2 regions of the Micromonospora sp. NPDC048898 genome follow, and region 2 is predicted to be linked to the other one. Evidence: riboswitches for the same ligand, from Rfam matches in the RefSeq annotation. Region 2 holds a riboswitch; the other holds the start of a gene.

Region 1 (7,126 bases), on a different contig from region 2:
CGTCGAAGTCGTCCGCGTCGGGCATCGCCTCGGCGTGCAGGTCGTGGTGCAGCTCGGCGGCGCGGACGAGGTCCCAGATCTGCGCCCGCACGGTGGGCACCTTCGCCGGGTCGAGCGCCTGCACCGTCGCGTACTCGTCGAGCAGTTGCTCCAGTTTGGCCAGGTCGCCGTAGGTCTCGGCGCGGGCCATCGGCGGCACCAGGTGGTCGATCACCACGGCGTGCGCCCGCCGCTTGGCCTGGGTGCCCTCGCCGGGGTCGTTGACGATGAACGGGTAGACCAGCGGCAGGTCGGTGAGGACCGCGTCGGGCGCGCAGTCGGCGGCCAGGCCGAGGCCCTTGCCGGGCAGCCACTCCAGGGTGCCGTGCTTGCCCAGGTGCACCACGGCGTCCGCGCCGAAGCCGCCGTCCGCGCTCGGAGCGGCCAACCAGCGGTACGCGGCCAGGTAGTGGTGACTCGGCGGGAGGTCCGGGTCGTGGTAGATGGCGATCGGGTTCTCCCCGAAGCCGCGCGGCGGTTGGATCAGCAACACCACGTTGCCGAAGCGCAGCCCGGCGAGGACGATGTCCCCGCTCTCGGTGTACAGCTCGCCGGGCGGCTCACCCCAGTGCTCCCGCATCCGTTCGCGCAGCTCGGCCGGGATCTGGTCGAACCACCGCCGGTACGTCGACCCCGGTATCCGGGCCTCGGCGGCGGCCAACTGCTCCGGGGTGAGCCACTCCACGTCGTGGCCTCCGGCGGCGATCAGCGCGTGGATCAGCGCGTCACCGTCGTCGGGCACCGGCGCGTCGCCCAGGTGGTAGCCGGCGTCGACCAGCGCCGCGAGCAGCCGGACCGCCGAGACCGGGGTGTCCAGCCCGACGGCGTTGCCGACCCGGGAGTGCTTGGTGGGGTACGAGCTGAGCACCACGGCGATCCGCTTGTCGGCGTTGGGCACGTAGCGCAGCCGGGCGTGGCGCACCGCGATCCCGGCGACCCGGGCGGCCCGCTCGGGGTCGGCGGCGTAGACGGACAGGCCGTCGGCGTCGATCTGCTTGAACGAGAACGGCACGGTGACGATCCGACCGTCGAACTCGGGGATGGCCACCTGCATCGCCGCGTCCAACGGGGACAGCCCGGCGTCGCTGGCCTCCCACTGCGCCCGGGTGCTGGTCAGGCAGAGCGCCTGGATGACCGGCACGTCCAGGGCGGCCAGGGCGCCGACGTCCCAGGCGTCCTCGTCGCCGCCTCCGGAGGCGTCCGCGGCGACCGCACCGCCGGCGGCGAGCACGGTGACCAGCAGCGCGTCGCAGCGGGCGAACAGCCCGAGCGGGCCGGCGCCGGTGGTCAGCCCGCGCAGCGAGCCGCAGAAGATCGGCAGCGGATTGCCGCCGGCTTCGCGGACCGCGTCCGCGAGTACGTCGACGAATCCGGTGTTGCCGGCGAGGGCGTGCGCCCGGTAGAAGACGATCCCCACGGTGGGCCGGTCCGGGTCGGTCGGGTGTTCGCCGTGCACGCCGTACGCCGGGGTGGGTGTGGGCGGGGCGAACCCCTCGCCGGTGAGCAGCACCGTGTCGGAGAGGAACCGGGCCAGTTGCGCCAGGTTGTCCGGCCCGCCCTCGACCAGGTACGACAGCGCCTGGGTGACGACCCCGGACGGCACTGTGGAGATGGCCATCAGCTCCGCGTCGGGCAGCGCCTCGCCGCCGAGCACGACCGTCGGTACCCCGGTGCCGAGCACCGTGGCGAGGCCGTCCGGCCACGCCTGTCGACCGCCGAGCAGGCGTACGACGACGAGGGCGACTCCGTCGAGCAGGGCGGGCACCTCGTCGGCGGTGACCCGGGCGGGGTTGGCGAGCCGGTAGTCGGCGCCGCTGGCGCGGGCGGCCAGCAGGTCGGTGTCGGCGGTGGAGAGCAGCAGGATGCGCACGGCGGGCTCCGGAGAGTGACGCCCTGGCCGCTGCGGGGGCGACCTGGACGAAGCGGGTGGGTGCGGCGTCAGCCGGTACGACGGCGCTGCCGGACTCGTCGACGCGGGCGTCGGAGCCGGTCAGCGGCGGGCGCTCAACTCAGCGGTAGCGGAAGCCAGCGGCCTGGCGTGCGTCGAGGCAACCGGCGCCAGCCGTGCGGGCGCGGCCGGTTCCGGGTGCGGTGTGTCGCCCGCGATGCGGGTCATGACGATGCTCGTCGATGAATGAGACGCCGTGCGTCATCGGGTCCTCCTCGGGTGTCCACGCCCTGGGGTACGTCCCGACGGCCGAAGTATCCTGGCTTCCGGATCGACGCTCTCCCCCGGCCTTCCAGCCGCAGACACACGGCCGTGACTCACGAGGGGGGATCACTCCCCGGTGACAGTGGCGGGACCGCGTCGGAATCGCACCGACTTCCTTCACTGCCGTCAGGCCGCGAATGCTGCCACACCGCCGCGCCGCCGGTCAACGCCGGCCCCGGCGTCGCCCGGCCGCGCTCATCACATTGACCTGGGAAAATATAGGCGCGCGGGGTTGCCTGACCACGAGACGGCGAGCCGGCGCGGCCGGCGAGTCAGTGACAGCCAGCCGAGAAAACGGGCGTGCTACCGCGGATGCGGGGCGTCGACTGTCCGACAATGGTTCATCGAACGCAGCGCGGGCACCTCCGGCCTCTACCCGATATTCGACGAGATGTTCACCTCACTCTGGGAGCGCAGCCGCCAGCTATGACCGACTACGCCCGCCTCCTCCCCCTCGCGCAGGAGGCCGTGGACCTGGCGCACGACCTGATGCGGACGCTCCAGCCCGGTGCGCTGACCTTCAAGGGTGAGCGCGACATGGCTTCCGAGGTGGACTACGCCATCGAGAGGGCGGTCCGCGAGCATCTGGCCGCCAAGGCGCCTGATATCGCTTTCCTCGGCGAGGAGTACGGGAGCAGCGGCGACACCAGCACACTGACCTGGGCACTCGACCCCGTCGACGGCACCGTCAACTTCGTCCACGGCTCACCCCTGTGCGGGATCTCCCTCGGCCTCATCCACGACACAGACGCCGTCCTCGGCGTCATCGACCTGCCGTTCCTCGGCACCCGCTACCACGCCACCAGGGGGCACGGTGCCTACGCCAACAATCGACGCATTCAGGCCAGCCGGGTCACCGACCTCAGGGACGCCGTCGTCGCCATCGGCGACTACGCGGTCGGCACTGGGGCCAGCCGGAAGAACGCCGAACGACTCGCCATCACCGAGCAGCTCACCCGGCACGTCCAACGGATCCGCATGCACGGGTCTGCCGCAATCGACCTCGCCTGGTTGGCTCACGGCAGGATCGACGCGTTCATCATGCTCAGCAACAAGCCCTGGGACACCGTCGCGGGTGTCGTGGTCGCCCGAGAGGCGGGCGCCCTGGTCGTCGACTTCGACGGCACCCCCCACAGCGTGCACTCCGTCGCCACGATCGGTGGCAACGACCTGCTCCTACCGCCCGTCCTCACGCTCGTCCAACGATCACTCGAACGTGCGGCACCCGGCTAGGTTGTGACTCGCGGATCATGAGGGGTCGTAGCCTGCCTCGGTGCTTGTGGCGGTGGCAAGCGGCCCGGTTATCTAGGATCGGTGACCGCCGGAACAGCGTCCGCGAAAGATCTCGGGGGTCGATCACCATCGTCGCCATGCGATTCCACCACCTCGCCGGTCGGGTCTGGCTCTGCCCGGGCGACCCGGACCCGGAGGCGGTCCAGGCCGGTGTCGCAGTCGTCGCCGACGAGCGCGGCAGTGTGCTGATCGACGCCGGGCAGAGCCCCGCGCACGCCCGGGAGATCCAGGCCGCGCTGACGGCCGCCGGGCTACCCCAGCCGCGCTGGCTCGTCTACACCCACCACCACTGGGACCACGTCTGGGGCGCCTGCGCCTGGCCGGGAGTCGAGATCGTCGGGCACGAGACGGCCGTACCGCTGCTGCGCGCCGAGGCCGCCCGCCCGTGGAGCCACCACTATCTGCGCGAGCAGGTACGCGCCGATCCACGCCTCGGCCCGAGCTTCCGGGCTCGGGCGCTCGCGGTGGAATCGTGGGAGGACTTCGCCGTCCTGCCGCCCGCCCGGGTCTTCGCCGACGTGGACGAGCTGCCGGTCGGGGTCGAGCTACGTCACGTCGGCGGCGGCCACGCACCGGACTCGACGGTGGTGCTGGTGCCGGACTCGGGCGTCATGCTGCTGGGCGACTGCTTCTACCCGCCGCCGGCACACCTGCGCCGCCCGGAGGACGGTCCTGACCTGGCTCTGGTCCGGCGTCTGCTCGACGACACCTACGACTGGTACGTCTCCAGCCACGCCGAGCCGATGACACGTGAGCAGACCCGCTCGGCCGTCGACGGCACCTGACCCATGCCCTGTCAGAACGATGAGGCTCCGGCCACGAGCGCCCGCGCCGCATCCGTCCACCAGTAGAGGACCTCCCGGCCCGACCGGCGCTTCTGGAGCAGACCGGCCTCCGTCAGCACCCGCAGGTGACCACCGACGGTACCGAGCGGCAGCCGGGTCGCGGCGACCACGGCCGTGGTGCTGACCGGCTCAGCTGCCTGCACCAGAATCATGCTCCGCGCGTTCCCGAGCAGGCGGCGCAGAGATTCCGGTGTGCGGAGAGCCGCCTCGGCGAAGATTCCCGCCACCGGATAGACGATCCCGAAGCGGTCGGGCAACCTCCAGGAGATCCAGCCTCCCCGGCAGTGGGCCGCGAAGAACGTCAGCGTCCCGCCCCGGACGTCGGACGGTGGGTAGGGCCGCTCCTCGACCTGCAGTCGGCCGTTGCCCAGCCAGCGCATGCCGGGCCGCATGTCGTTGATGACCCCGGACCATCCGTCCCTGCCCAGACGAGAGATCCGGGACACCACGTCGGCCCGCAGCACCGACTGGCGGCGCGGCCAGTCCGCCTCGATCGTGTGGTGCCAGACCCAGCGCACCAGGGCGGCCATCCGGCTCGCTAACCCCGAAACCCGCAGTTCCGGGGCCAGCGGGGAACGTACGTGGGCCAGATCGGCACGGATTCGGTCATCCGGCAGCGACTCCAGCTCCACGAGTTCGTCATCCAGCGTCATGTCCGGGCGGGCGGGCGGCACCGTCAGGAAGTCAGCCATCCAGGAGGCCGATATCGCGTGCGCCAAGAGGACCCTGGTCACCGGGTCCTCGTCGAGACAGCCCTGAAACGCATCGACATGCTGGTCCCGCCAGACCCGATGCCACGGAAGCGGCTGACCTCGGCGCAGGATATTCAGCGCCCCCAACGTCTCGGCGAGCTGCGAAGTGCCGAAACGCGCCTGCGCCATCACTTCGGCGTCGACCAGGAACACCGCCACGTTTCGCCTCCAGCCGAAACTGTAGGGCGGCGCCGCATAGTGTCGCAAGCTCCCGGCCATGCACAGCGACAGCCACCCCGGCGACTCAACGACCGTGAGCGCGCGGAACTTCACGGCGCTGTGGCTCGGTGCCGCGTTCACCAACCTGGCTGACGGCGTCGTCAAGCTGACCCTGCCTCTGCTGGCCGTGTCAATGACGGACTCCCCTGCGCTGGTCGCCGCCGCCACCCTGGCCAACACCCTGCCCTGGTTGCTCTTCTCACTGCCCGCCGGCGCACTCGCCGACCGGGTGGACCGCCGGCGCCTGATCATGACGATGGCCGCCGGACGCGCCCTGGTCCTCGCCGTGCTCGTCGGTGCCATCGTCCTGGGCAGCCTCCCGCTGGCCGGCCTGTACGCGGGCGCTCTGCTTCTGGGCACCGCCGAGGTGTTCGCCGACACCACCCGGATGGCGGTCGTGCCGATGGTCGTACCCCGCAACCGCATGGAATCCGCGTTCGCGAAGTTGACCGCGACCGAGACCGCCGCCAACGAGTTCATCGGGCCCTCGCTGGGTGGACTGCTGGCCGCCGCCGGGCTGGCCGTAGCGCTCGGCGCTGGTGGCGTCGGCTACGCGGGCGCACTGCTCGCACTGGCAGTCATGACCGGCCACTACCGCAGCAACGGTCACCCCGGACCGGCGACGAAAGCCCGGGGTCTCCTCACCGACGTCCGGGAGGGCATCCAGTACGTGTGGCAGGCGAAGATCCTGCGGACCCTGCTGCTGGTCGCCGGCGTGGCGAGCGGATGCTGGGCGGCCTGGATGGCGGTCATCGTCGTCTACGCGATCGCACCCGGACCGATGAACCTGAGCCGCGCGGAGTACGGCCTGCTGATCGGCGCGCTGGGCGTGGGCGGCGTCGTGGGAGCCTCCGCCGCGCCCGCGCTCACCCGCTCGCTGGGACGGCGAGTCGTCCTCGCCGGGTCGATGGCCAGCTTCGCCGTGCTGCTGGCAGCACCAGCGATCACCTCGTCCCCCCGGCTGGTAGCCGTGACGACAGTCCTGGGCGGCGCAGGCTCCGGTGCGTGGAACGTCACCTACAGCTCGCTGCGCGCACTCGTCGTGCCCGACCAGATGATGGGGCGCTACAGCGGGGTCAGCCGCCTGACCAGCTGGGGATCGATGCCGCTCGGGGCTCTGATCGCCGGCCTCACTGCGGAACTGGCAAGCGTCAGAGCGGTCTTCTGGGGTGGAGCGCTTCTCTGCGCCCTGGTGCTCGCCGTGACGTTACGAACGGTGACATCGCCCGAATTCCGACGGGTGGAGGCCCGCGCGATCACCTCCCACGAACCTGCGCCGGCCCGCCCGCGCCGATCCTGACTCCGGAGACTCCACCGGGCCGGCGTTCAGCGGGCGTGGCGCTCCGGGTGGGCCCGGTTCCACACCCGCATTCGTTCCGGGTAGCCGGTGCGGCCCGCCTCGTACAGGGGCACGGCGTGCTTGCGGGCGATGGACCCGGCCGCGCGTGGTGTGCCGGTGCGGCGACGGATCCACTCGCCGTCGTGGGCGATCGCCACCACCGTGGTGTCCGTCGCGGTGGTCTCCGGCTCCAGGTAGAACTCCACCCCGTGCCGACTCGTGACGAACGCCTCCAGCGCGGCGAGATCGTCCCGGGTCGCCTCCCGATCCAGCTTCGTCGGGGTCGCCTCGGCACCCCGCGACCGGCGACTGAACCAGCTCATGCCAACCCCTTTCCCTCGACGCCCTCCAGTGCAGCACCGATTCCTGGCAATACGCTGCACGCCCGATGGGAGACAGCTGATCTGACGAGGGCTGGAACCTGCGG
Region 2 (7,126 bases):
CGGGTGCCCGGACTCCCGGCCGAGGCCCGCTACGGCGGGGAGATAGACGGAGCCTGCCCGGAGCCGAAGCGCCATCCTTCGACAGTGCCCTGCGCGGGGTTGTAGCTGCTGGCCCCGAGGGTGCTGTAGGACCAGGTGCCGCCGGGTACGGCGTGCCAGTACGACCAGTACGCGCTGGCGGGTGGCGTGTTGACACACGGTTCGGCGGCGGGGAGGGGGTAGCCGTTGATGCGGCAGACGAAGGCCAGCCCCCACCGTTTCGTACCGGTGACGGCGAAGCCGGCCCCCTGCAACGCGGCGAGGCCGGTCGGTGGGTCCCCGAGCCGGCAGCCGGTCTGCACACCGAGGCCGAAGGCAGTGAGGTCGACCACCACAGTGACGCCCGCCCCCGGCGCACACGCTGCTGCGTGTGCAGCGCGCGGGATCGGATCGACCGCGACCAGACCGGCGCCGGCGACGACGGCCGCGAGGAGTAGCGCGATCCGTCGGCGAGCCGTCACCCGCGGGGCGGTCACCACGGCGCACACGCCAGGACGGGCGCGGTCAGCTGGGCGCCGGCGGCCGACAGGGTCGCGTACCCGGTGCCCGCCATGCCGGGTACGGCCTGCGCGGTCGCCCGAACAGCGGTGCTCGCGTCGAACCCACCCGAGGTGTACGCGATGGCACCACGATTGGCGGATGCCCCCGTGCAGTTCACCTGCAGGCTGATCAGGTGCTGGCGAGCGCGCAGCCACGGCAGCGATCGCCCGGCGGCGGACAGCGCCTGGGCGGCGAGTCCGGTGCTGTTCGCGTTGGGCACGCCGTTGGTGGAGAACGAGCCGTCGCTGTTCTGCACGGAAACGAGCCACTGCGCCGCCGAGGCCGCGACGAGTGGCCGGTCCGCCGCGAGCAGAGCCTGCACGGCCATCGCTGTCGCGTCGACATCGCTGACGCAGGTCGCCTGCCCGAAGAGCAGCGGGAAACCGCCGTCGGCGCACCGGCTCGCGGCCAGGAACGTGACCGCCGCCGGTGGTGCGCCCCCGGCGCGGTCCAACGCCAGCACCGCGAAGGACTGGGTGAACGCGCTGCTGTAGTCGCCGAACGCGGAACGGTCGGAGTATCGACCCGATGGTGTCAGCAGGCCGTTGAGGCGGGTGAGTAGGTCGACTCCGCCGAACGCCGCCGGGTTGAGACCCCGGACCTGGGCGCCGAGGGCGAGTTTCGCTGTCGCGCCCGCGTACGCCTCGGTGCCGTCTCCGATGTAGCCGGTGAGTACGGCGGGTTGGGCGAGCCACGACACGGCGTTGGCCGCAGTCGTGTCGGCCACCTTCGCTGCGGCGAAGGCGAACACCGCGTCGAGGGTGAGTCCTTGGTCGGGGTAGGCGACGCCGTCGAAGGTGACTTCGAAGCGTTCACCGTCTACTGCCTGGCGGGCGAGCCACCCGGCCGCGGCGTCGGCTTTGTTGAGGGTCGGCGGTGATGCTGACGCAGCTGACGGTGTGACCGTCAGAGTCAGCGTGAGGGCGGCGAGCGCGGCGGTCACGAGGATGCGTGCGCGGTGCCGGAGGGGGCGGTTGACCATGAAACGGCGCCTTTCCGGGCTCCGATGGTCCGAGACGACCCGACTCCGGTCGGGTGGCTCCGACCCGTGGGCCACGACGGGTGGGGGATGGTCCTGACGTGTGCGGACGGGTACTCGGGCTCGCGGCGTCACTACGTCTGTCGCCGCCTACCGTTGCGGGCCAGCGCCGGATTTCGACCGGACTTCCCCCATCAGCACACAGGTATGAAGTTGTGACGGACAGTGTCACCACTCGTGGTGCCACCGTCAATGTCTACGATCCGACGGTCGTCTCGATCCCAGCCGGTCGTCCGGCCGCCCGCCGTTGCCAGAACGGTGCATGGTCGGCACGATGCTCTGGTGAAGTCGATCGACCGCAGCATGGTCAGCGTCCAGATCCTCTCCACTCCGCACCGTCGGGCGGTATGAGCACAGTCCGGCTCGTCAACGGCAGGGCTATGCTCGCGGCCAGCGGCGAGCTGATGGCGATCTACGCGGCGGTCTTCTGTGTGCCGCCGTGGAACGAACCGCTCGAACGGGCCTGGGGTCTCGCAGATCGGCTCGCCGATTGGACCGAGAAACCCGGATTCGTTGGTGCGCTCGCTCACGCAGGCAACACTGTGACCGGGTTCGCGTTGGGCTACACCACACCGACCCCGTTCCCCAGCGACCGCTCCTACGGCCAGGTGCGCTCGGTTCTGGGGTCCACTGCCATCGCCGGGTTGTCCGGCCGGTTCGAGGTGGGCGAGCTTGCTGTCGCGCCGAATGCCCGCCGCGGTGGTCTCGGTCGGCGGCTACTCGACACTCTGGTCGGTGACCGCCCCGCATGGCTGCTCACCGTGCCGACGATCCCTGGAACGACGGCCTTCTATGACGCTGTCGGGTGGCAGAGGTTGGGGACTGGCAAGGGCATCACGATCTACACGAACGTGCCACTCGCACCGGTCGCCTGACGCCCGTCGCCGGGACCACCTAGCAGCGCGCCGCGCAGCACAGCGGACGGGTCGGGGCTGAGATCGAGCCGGTCGGGCGGGACGTCGGCGCGGACGAGGAGGTCTCCGACTGCGGCGATCATGGCGCCGTTGTCGGTGCAGAGCCGCGGTGAGGGAACCCGCAGGTGGATGCCGGCGTTGGCGCAGCGTTGTTCGGCGAGGGCGCGTACCCGGCTGTTGGCGGCGACGCCGCCGACGAGGAGCAAGGTGTCGACCTGGTGGTCGCGGCAGGCGGCGAGGGCCTTGCGGGTGAGCGTGTCGGCGACGGCCTCCTGGAACGAGGCGGCGACGTCGGCGACAGGCAGCGGACCGGTGTGCTGCTCGACGTGGCGGGCGACGGCGGTCTTGAGCCCGGAGAACGAGAACCGGTAGGGCGGGTCCTGCGGGCCGGTCATCGGGCGGGGAAACCTTATGGCGTTCGGGTCGCCGTCGCGGGCGATCCGGTCGATGACGGGTCCGCCGGGGTAGGGCAGGCCGAGCAGCCGTGCGACCTTGTCGAATGCCTCGCCGGCGGCGTCGTCGACGGTGTCGCCGAGGTGCACGACGGGGTCGCGGGCGAGGTCGCCGATCAGGAGCAGGCTGGTGTGGCCACCGGAGACGATGAGTGCGACGCATCGGGCCGGCAGTGGCCCGTGTTCGAGGACGTCGACGGCGGCGTGACCGGCGAGGTGGTGCACGCCGTAGAGGGGGACGCCGAGGCTCAGCGCGTACGCCTTGCCGGCGGCGAGGCCGACCTGGACGGCGGTGGCGAGACCAGGGCCGGCGGTGGCGGCGACCGCGCCGATGTCGGCGAAGCCGATTCCGGCCTGGTGCAGCGCGTGGTCGACCATGGGGGTGATGGCGTGCAGGTGGGCGCGGGCGGCGATCTCGGGGACGACGCCGCCGAAGCGGGCGTGTTCGTCCATGCTCGTGGCGAGCGCGTCGCCGAGCAGGATGCCGTCGGCGACGATGCCGACGCCGGTCTCGTCGCAGGACGTTTCGATGCCGAGGACGACTGTCACGCGTCGGTGTCCTGGGGGACGCCGGCGCCGACGCCGGGGTGCTCGGCGCTGGCCGCGAGGAGCTGCTTGCGTAGTTTGACGGGCAGCCGGTCGACGTAGGCGAGACCATCGAGGTGATCGACCTCGTGCTGGAAGCACCGGGCGAGGGTGCCGGTGCCCTCCAGGCGGATCGGCTGACCGTGCAGGTCGACGCCAGTGACGGAGGCGGTGGCGGACCTCGCCAGGTCGGCGCGTTGCCCCGGCACGGACAGGCAGCCCTCGGAGTCGATCACCAGCTCCCGCTGCTCGGGCAGGTGCAGCACCGGGTTGATCACGTGGGCGACGGTGTGGATGTCGGTGGCGTCGGGGCAATCGACGACGAAGATCCGGGCATCGACGCCGATCTGGTTGGCGGCCAGGCCCACCCCGTGGGCGGCGTACATGCTGGCGAACATGTCGTCGACCAGCGCGGCGAGCGCGTCGTCGAACACGGTCACCGGGGCGCACCGGCGGTGCAGGACCGGGGTGCCGTAACGGGTGATCGGCCTCGGGGTGCCGACATGCCTCTCCATAGCTGCCCATAGTATGCAATTGCAAAACTATGGCAGTAGGGGAGTGCTCTGGTGCGGACGGCGGAGATCAAGCGGCGGTACCTCGCGCACTTCGAGGCGAATGGCCACACCGTGGTGCCGTCCGCTCCGCTGCCCGCCATCAGCGACCCGAACCTGCTGTTCGTCAACGCCGGGATGGTGCAGTTCGTCCCGTACTTCCTGGGTCAGCAGACTCCCGCGTACCAGCGGGCGGTCAGCGTGCAGAAGTGCATCCGCACACCGGACATCGACGAGGTCGGCAAGACCAGCCGGCACGGCACGTTCTTCCAGATGAACGGCAACTTCTCCTTCGGCGACTACTTCAAGGCCGGCGCGATCCCGCTCGCCTGGGACCTGGTCACCAAGTCGCAGGCCGACGGTGGGTTCGGCCTGGACCCGGAGCGCGTCTGGCCGACGATCTACCTCGACGACGACGAGGCGTACGAGATCTGGCGGTCGGTGGGTGTGCCCGCCGAGCGGATCGTGCGCCGGGGCAAGGCGGACAACTTCTGGTCGATGGGCATTCCCGGGCCGTGCGGCCCGTGCTCCGAGCTCTTCTACGACCGCGGCCCGGAGTACGGCCGCGAGGGCGGCCCGGCGGTCGACGAGGACCGCTACATGGAGTTCTGGAACCTCGTCTTCATGCAGTTCGAGCGGGGTCCGGGCACCACCAAGGACGACTACCCGATCCTGGGCGACCTGCCGGCGAAGAACATCGACACCGGCATGGGCCTGGAGCGGATGGCGTCAATCCTGCAGGGTGTGGACAACCTGTACGAGATCGACGAGGTCCGGCCGATCCTGGCCCGCGCCGCGGAGCTGACCGGCAAGCGCTACGGGGCGCACTCCGGGCACGTGGCCAGCGAGTCGCACCCTGACGACGTCCGGCTGCGGGTGATCGCGGACCACGTGCGGACGGCGTTGATCCTGATCGGCGACGGGGTGACCCCGTCGAACGAGGGGCGTGGGTACGTGCTGCGGCGGATCATGCGGCGGGCGATCCGGTCGATCCGGCTGCTGGGCTGGCAGGAGCGGGCGCTGCCCGAGTTGCTGCCGGTGGCCCGGGACTGCATGGCGCCGTCGTACCCGGAGCTGGCGACCGACTTCGACCGGATCGCGGACTACGCGTACGCGGAGGAGGAGGCGTTCCTGTCCACCCTGCGTGCCGGCACCACGATCCTGGACACGGCGATCGCGGAGACCCGTACGGCGGGTGGTTCGGCGTTGTCGGGGGCGAAGGCGTTCCAGTTGCACGACACGTACGGCTTCCCGATCGATCTGACTTTGGAGATCGCCGCGGAGCAGGGCCTCGCTGTCGACGACGAGGGGTTCCGCCGGCTGATGGCCGACCAGCGGACCCGGGCCAAGGCGGACGCGCAGGCCCGCAAGACCGGCCACGTCGACCTGTCGGCGTACCGCTCGGTGCTCGACGCGCACGGGCCGACGGACTGGCAGGCGTACCAGACCCTCGACACCGACTCGACGGTTCTCGGGCTCCTCAACAGTGACGGCGCGCCGGTTCCCGTCGCGGATTCGGGTGAGATCGTCGGGGTGTTCCTCGACCGGACCCCGTTCTACGCCGAGTCCGGCGGCCAGCACGCCGACGCCGGCGTCCTCACCGGCGACAACGTGCGCGCCGAGGTGCTCGACGTGCAACGACCGATCAAGGGCCTCGTCGTCCATCAGGTCCGGATCACCGCCGGCACCCTCGCCGTCGGCGACCAGATTCACGCGGCCGTCGACCCGCAGTGGCGACTCGGCGCCCGGCAGGCCCACTCCGGCACCCACGTGGTGCACGCCGCCCTGTGGCACGTCCTCGGACCGAGCGCGCTGCAGTCCGGCTCATTCAACCGGCCCGGCTATCTCCGGCTCGACTTCTCCGCGCCGAGCGGCCTCTCGCCGGCCACCCGCAGCGAGGTCGAGGAGGTCGCCAACCTGGCAATCCGCGACGACCTGCCGGTCCACGCCCGGTACATGCCGCTGCCCGAGGCCCGGCAGCTCGGCGCGCTCGCCCTGTTCGGCGAGACCTACGACGACACCGTCCGCGTCGTCGACATCGGAGGTGATTGGTCCCGGGAGCTCTGCGGCGGCACCCACGTCGACCGGTCGGCGCAGATCGGCGCGCTCGCCATCACCTCCGAGTCCTCCGTCGGTGCCGGACAGCGTCGGGTCGAGGCCGTCACCGGGATCGAGGCCTTCCGCTACCTGGCCCGCGAACGGGATCTGGTCACCGGCCTCGCCGATCAGCTGCGCGCCCCACGGGAGGAACTGCCCGACCGGATCACTGCACTGGTCAGCCGGGCCAAGGCCGCCGAGCGTCGGGCCGAACAGCTTCAACTTCAGCTCACCCAGGCCCAGGCCCGGACCGTGGCCGGCAATGCCGAGGACATCGCCGGAACCGCGTACGCGGTCAGCACCGACCTCGCCGGCGCTGACCCTCGCCAACTCGCTGAGCTGATCGGGCATGAACTACCGCAAGACCGTCCTGGGGTCGTGGTGGTCGCGCCCACGTCGAACGGCACGATGCGCCTCGTGGTGGCGGTCAACGACGCGGCGGCCGATCGCGGCACGTCGGCGGTACACCTGGTCAAGACCGCCCTCGGCGGGCGCGGCGGCGGCAGTGCCAGCCTCGCCCAGGGCGGCCAGCCCGGGGGACGGCCGGATCAGGTCGTCGATCTGGTGCGGGACCTGCTGCGCTCAGCTGGCGAAGCAACGTGACGCGTGTCTCCTCAGCAGGTGTCGCACCGCCCATAGACCACCACGCCGCTGGAGCGCCCCGCCGGGTCGGCGCTGAAACCGGCCGCGCCGGCCGCCTGCACCGCAGTGAGTACCGCACCGGGCGCGATGTGGCAGATTCGTTCGCAGTTGGTGCAGACGGCGTGGTGCTGCGGATGGTCGGCGAACCCGTAGGTCATCGCTGCGCTGACCGGCACCGCGTGCAACTCTCCCAGCTCGGTCAGGTGCACCAGCACGCGGTGCACCGTCGTCAGGTCGACCCGCAGACCGTTGCGCCGGACGCGTTCA

What was found. A riboswitch is a leader RNA that binds a small molecule or an ion and turns the genes downstream of it on or off. The one in region 2 is predicted to bind cobalamin.
Region 1: linked by a shared signal. The riboswitch ahead of cobN (cobaltochelatase subunit CobN) and the one ahead of ACGFIQ_RS25610 (prenyltransferase/squalene oxidase repeat-containing protein) in region 2 are both predicted to bind cobalamin.

The regions. Positions count from the first base shown of each region.
Region 1 is NZ_JBICUF010000019.1:90,282-97,407, reverse strand. Features, by position in the region: gene cobN (cobaltochelatase subunit CobN) at 1-1,909, opposite strand, end outside; cobalamin riboswitch at 2,240-2,369, opposite strand; gene ACGFIQ_RS32075 (inositol monophosphatase family protein) at 2,678-3,484, shown strand; gene ACGFIQ_RS32070 (MBL fold metallo-hydrolase) at 3,622-4,329, shown strand; gene ACGFIQ_RS32065 (transcriptional regulator) at 4,341-5,300, opposite strand; gene ACGFIQ_RS32060 (MFS transporter) at 5,359-6,660, shown strand; gene ACGFIQ_RS32055 (hypothetical protein) at 6,687-7,022, opposite strand.
Region 2 is NZ_JBICUF010000011.1:161,596-168,721, forward strand. Features, by position in the region: gene ACGFIQ_RS25605 (hypothetical protein) at 30-518, opposite strand; gene ACGFIQ_RS25610 (prenyltransferase/squalene oxidase repeat-containing protein) at 512-1,561, opposite strand; cobalamin riboswitch at 1,649-1,797, opposite strand; gene ACGFIQ_RS25615 (GNAT family N-acetyltransferase) at 1,966-2,493, shown strand; gene tsaD (tRNA (adenosine(37)-N6)-threonylcarbamoyltransferase complex transferase subunit TsaD) at 2,460-3,533, opposite strand; gene def (peptide deformylase) at 3,530-4,084, opposite strand; gene alaS (alanine--tRNA ligase) at 4,136-6,820, shown strand; gene ACGFIQ_RS25635 (Fur family transcriptional regulator) at 6,832-7,126, opposite strand, start outside.